2 regions of the Halalkalibacter oceani genome follow, and region 2 is predicted to be linked to the other one. Evidence: a T-box and tRNA genes for the amino acid it is inferred to sense, from the RefSeq annotation. Region 2 holds a T-box; the other holds one or more tRNA genes.

Region 1 (2,059 bases), on a different contig from region 2:
CTGAAAATCCATGTGTCGGCGGTTCGATTCCGTCCCAAGCCACCATTTATAACTACTGATTTTGTGTATGTACGGCAGTTTTTATTATGCCGGTCTAGCTCAATTGGTAGAGCAACTGACTTGTAATCAGTAGGTTGGGGGTTCAAGTCCTCTGGCCGGCATTTTTACTCTAGATTCATATATTGACTGAAGAAAACATATTGTGTAATATAGATAATGTGTCTTTGGAGGGGTAGCGAAGTGGCTAAACGCGGCGGACTGTAAATCCGCTCCCTCAGGGTTCGGCGGTTCGAATCCGTCCCCCTCCACCATTTAGGGGCATAGTTTAACGGTAGAACAGAGGTCTCCAAAACCTCCGGTGTGGGTTCGATTCCTACTGCCCCTGCCAATTAATTTGATCATGTGGCGATTGTGGCGAAGTGGTTAACGCACCGGATTGTGGTTCCGGCATTCGTGGGTTCGATTCCCATCAGTCGCCCCATTTATACATAAGTATTGGGCTATAGCCAAGCGGTAAGGCAACGGACTTTGACTCCGTCATGCGCTGGTTCGAATCCAGCTAGCCCAGCCATTTTGCGGAAGTAGTTCAGTGGTAGAACACCACCTTGCCAAGGTGGGGGTCGCGGGTTCGAATCCCGTCTTCCGCTTTGTTTTTTATTCGGCGGTATAGCCAAGTGGTAAGGCACGGGTCTGCAAAACCCTTATCCCCCGGTTCGAATCCGGGTACCGCCTCCATTATTTACTACCCTGCCGGGGTGGTGGAATTGGCAGACACACAGGACTTAAAATCCTGCGGTAGGTGACTACCGTGCCGGTTCAAGTCCGGCCCTCGGCATTAGTAGGACAACCATATGCGCCCTTAGCTCAGCTGGATAGAGTGTTTGACTACGAATCAAAAGGTCGGGAGTTCGAATCTCTCAGGGCGCGCCATAATATTTGATGTGCCGGTGTGGCGGAATTGGCAGACGCGCACGACTCAAAATCGTGTTCCCTCGGGAGTGTCGGTTCGACCCCGACCACCGGTACTTAAAACATGCAAGACATCAACGTTTCCCTTCTCGTAAGGGGAGCGTTTTTTCGTGTTTATGCGTACTATTCGCCTATAAAAAGGGCTCTAAAATAAAGGCTCTAGAATAAATGTTGGGGTATTCGCACAATGAGGACAAAAAAAGACACGCAAGCTCCTTTGATCCTGTTATCCTTGAATTGACGAGAAACAAAGAAAGGATGGAGCTGCGTGCAACAAAAGTCTATCATGAAAATCTCATGAGTGGTTTGCTATAATATCTTATTTTCATGATAAAATATTCTTACTAATATAGAACTGTTTTGGAGGTCTGTAAATGATCGTTTATGAAGCCAGCAAACAAGAATTTCTTGAACATGTTGATAAAGATGTTCTTGTTTCCCATATACTGACACAATTTGAATTGAAACTAGGACGTACAAGTGAGTCGGAAATTCGTTCTTGGGATAATTCGATGTTACATATGTACCGTGTTTTAAATGATCCCTTAATTCCAAATGACGCTGGTGTTGCAATTGAGTATAAGATTCCATATACATCAAGAAGAGTGGACTTTCTTCTATCTGGTCATGATGGTGAGAAAGATTCTGTAGTTATTGTTGAATTGAAACAATGGTCAGAAGTACAAAAGGTTGAGGGAAAAGAAGCTATTGTTAAAACGGCCCTCAACCGTAGTTTGCAGGAAGTACCCCATCCTTCTTACCAAGCGTGGTCCTATGCTGCACTTATTGAAGATTACAATGAAAATGTGCAAGAGCAATTCATCCAGTTAAAACCATGTGCGTATTTACATAATTATCGAATCGGTGATAATGATCCATTAACCGATGAAAATTATGATTATTATCTTGGCCTAGCCCCTGTATACGGCAAAGGTGAAGTGGAGAAGCTACGAAATTTTATAAAGAAATATATAAAATTTGGAGATCAGAAAGAAATTTTATATCTAATTGAACGAGGGAGAATTCGACCTTCAAAATCACTTCAAGACTCATTGTCAAATATGCTAAAGGGTAATCAAGAGTTTGTGAT
Region 2 (2,599 bases):
CCCCTTTTCATATTGCTTGACCATCGCTGTTTTCTTTAACAGATGGAGCAAATGAATTTTGATGCCCTGCACGTCGAGCTTAGCGACCTCCTTCGCCGTCTCAAGCATCATCTCATAGCTTTCGAGCGGGAGGCCGTTAATAATATGGCTGCACACGCGAATGCCATGGCGCCGCAGCTTGGTGACGCCGTCGACATAGCATTGATAGTCATGGGCGCGGTTGATCAGCTGCGCCGTGCGCTCATGGACGGTTTGCAGCCCTAACTCCACCCATAAGTATGTCCGTTCATTCAGCTCCGCCAAATAGGCAACGACATCATCAGGCAGACAGTCCGGTCTTGTCGCAATGGCCAGCCCGACAACGTCCTTTTGCGCCAAAATCGTTTCAAAATAGGTTCGAAGCGTTTCAACCGGAGCGTACGTGTTCGTATAGGCCTGAAAATAGCCGATGTATTTGCCCTGCTTCCATTTTCGGTGCATCCGCCCTTTAATCGTCTCAAATTGCGTCACAAGATCATCGGCACGATCCCCGGCAAAATCTCCCGAGCCCCGTTCGCTGCAAAAGGTACAGCCGCCAAAAGCGACGCTGCCGTCACGGTTTGGACAGTCAAAGCCGGCATCGAGAGGGATCTTGAATATTTTTTCGCCAAAGTGTCGGCGTAAATGATGGTTCCAACTATGATATCTCTTTTCTCCAAACAGTTCCATCGGCTTCTTCCTTTCTCGTATCCTCACCCTATATTGTAGCATGTTCACTAGAGGAGGAAAAAGCAATGGATGGCGGCTGCGGCAAATGGAAAGATTTAGAGCGCAGCTTGACAGTGTGCGTGCGAATTCATACAATACAAGTAAGTTCATACGCAAACGTAGACAAGGATTAGCAGTCACACTTGGGAATAGAGAGCTGGCAGATGGTGCAAGTCAGTGGAACAATATGGTGAACTCGCCTTAGAGTTTTAAAAGTGAAAAACGAGAGTAGCTTTTGACGGGTCACGTCCGTTACACGTGATAAGTGAATGAATGATAAGTTCATTAATATGGGTGGTACCGCGGGAAGTATACAGACTCTCGTCCCTAACAACAGGCAGTGTTGGGGAGGGGAGTTTTTTTTAGAGCAAAGAGAATGGCTTCACTCATTACATTAAATTAAGAAAAGCCGCTGCGCGGTTTTCTTATTGGATCTCAATCATTCTATGCAGGTCAACGATCTAGCAATGGCTATCAACAGGAGGATGAAAGCAATGTCATTTTCACATGAGCAAATTGAGCAAAAGTGGCAGAAATATTGGGAGGAACAAAAGACGTTCCGCACGACAGAAGATGAAGATAAGCCGAAGTTTTATGCTTTGGACATGTTCCCATACCCATCTGGAGCAGGGCTCCACGTCGGGCATCCGGAAGGCTATACGGCTACAGATATTTTAGCAAGAATGAAACGGATGCAAGGGTATAATGTTCTTCATCCGATGGGATGGGACGCTTTTGGCCTACCGGCTGAACAGTATGCGCTTGATACAGGGAATGATCCGGCTATTTTCACCGAGCAGAACATCAATACGTTCCGCCGCCAAATTAAAGAGTTGGGCTTTTCCTATGACTGGGATCGCGAAATCAATACGACTGATCCCGAGTATTATAAATGGACGCAATGGATCTTTACGAAGCTATACGAAAAAGGCTTAGCCTACATAGATGAAGTGGCTGTCAACTGGTGTCCGGCGCTTGGGACCGTGCTGGCGAACGAGGAAGTCATCGACGGCAAGAGCGAGCGTGGCGGCCACCCGGTGGAACGCCGCCCGATGAAGCAATGGATGCTGAAAATCACGGCCTACGCCGACCGTCTACTCGAGGATTTGGAGGAGCTTGATTGGCCGGAAAGTATCAAGGATATGCAGCGTAACTGGATTGGCCGCTCTGAAGGGGCCGAGGTGACGTTCAAAATGGACGGGCATGACGATGCTGAAGTCAAAGTTTTTACGACAAGACCGGATACGTTGTTTGGCGCGACGTATATGGTGCTTGCCCCTGAGCATAAGCTAGTCGATGTGATTACGACAGAGGAGCAGCAGGAGGAAGTAGCAAACTATAAAGCGCAGGTTGCGGCGAAAAGCGACTTGGAACGTACCGAGCTTTCAAAAGAAAAAACCGGTGTCTTTACCGGAGCGTTTGCTATTAATCCGGTAAATGGGGAGCGGATTCCGGTGTGGATCGCTGATTACGTTCTCGTCAGCTATGGAACCGGGGCGATCATGGCTGTGCCAGCTCATGATGAGCGTGACTATGAGTTTGCGAAAACGTTTGATTTGCCGATCAGAGAAGTAGTCGCCGGCGGCGACGTGGAGAAAGAAGCCTATACAGGCGACGGCGAGCATGTGAACTCCGATTTTCTCAACGGACTTGATAAGGAAACGGCGATTCGCAATATGATTGATTGGCTTGAGGCCAATCATTACGGAAAGAAGCAAATCACCTATCGGCTACGTGACTGGCTGTTCAGTCGCCAACGCTATTGGGGGGAGCCGATTCCGATCATCCACTGGGAAGATGGAACGATGACGCCGGTTCCGGAAGAGGAATTGCCGTTGATTTTGCCGAAAAT

What was found. A T-box is a leader RNA that pairs with one kind of tRNA and senses whether it is charged. The one in region 2 lies ahead of leuS (leucine--tRNA ligase), so its partner is inferred to be a tRNA-Leu.
Region 1: it has a tRNA-Leu gene. The T-box ahead of leuS (leucine--tRNA ligase) is inferred to sense a tRNA for this amino acid. The anticodon was not compared.

What each region holds. Positions count from the first base shown of each region.
Region 1 is NZ_JBEPKD010000049.1:4,724-6,782, reverse strand. Features, by position in the region: tRNA gene ABMB67_RS23080 (tRNA-Phe) at 1-45, shown strand, start outside; tRNA gene ABMB67_RS23075 (tRNA-Thr) at 89-161, shown strand; tRNA gene ABMB67_RS23070 (tRNA-Tyr) at 227-311, shown strand; tRNA gene ABMB67_RS23065 (tRNA-Trp) at 315-388, shown strand; tRNA gene ABMB67_RS23060 (tRNA-His) at 406-481, shown strand; tRNA gene ABMB67_RS23055 (tRNA-Gln) at 497-571, shown strand; tRNA gene ABMB67_RS23050 (tRNA-Gly) at 576-647, shown strand; tRNA gene ABMB67_RS23045 (tRNA-Cys) at 661-735, shown strand; tRNA gene ABMB67_RS23040 (tRNA-Leu) at 750-835, shown strand; tRNA gene ABMB67_RS23035 (tRNA-Arg) at 854-930, shown strand; tRNA gene ABMB67_RS23030 (tRNA-Leu) at 944-1,025, shown strand; gene ABMB67_RS23025 (DNA/RNA helicase domain-containing protein) at 1,344-2,059, shown strand, end outside.
Region 2 is NZ_JBEPKD010000007.1:14,540-17,138, forward strand. Features, by position in the region: gene mnmL (tRNA modification radical SAM protein MnmL/YtqA) at 1-708, opposite strand, end outside; T-box leader at 859-1,079, shown strand; gene leuS (leucine--tRNA ligase) at 1,242-2,599, shown strand, end outside.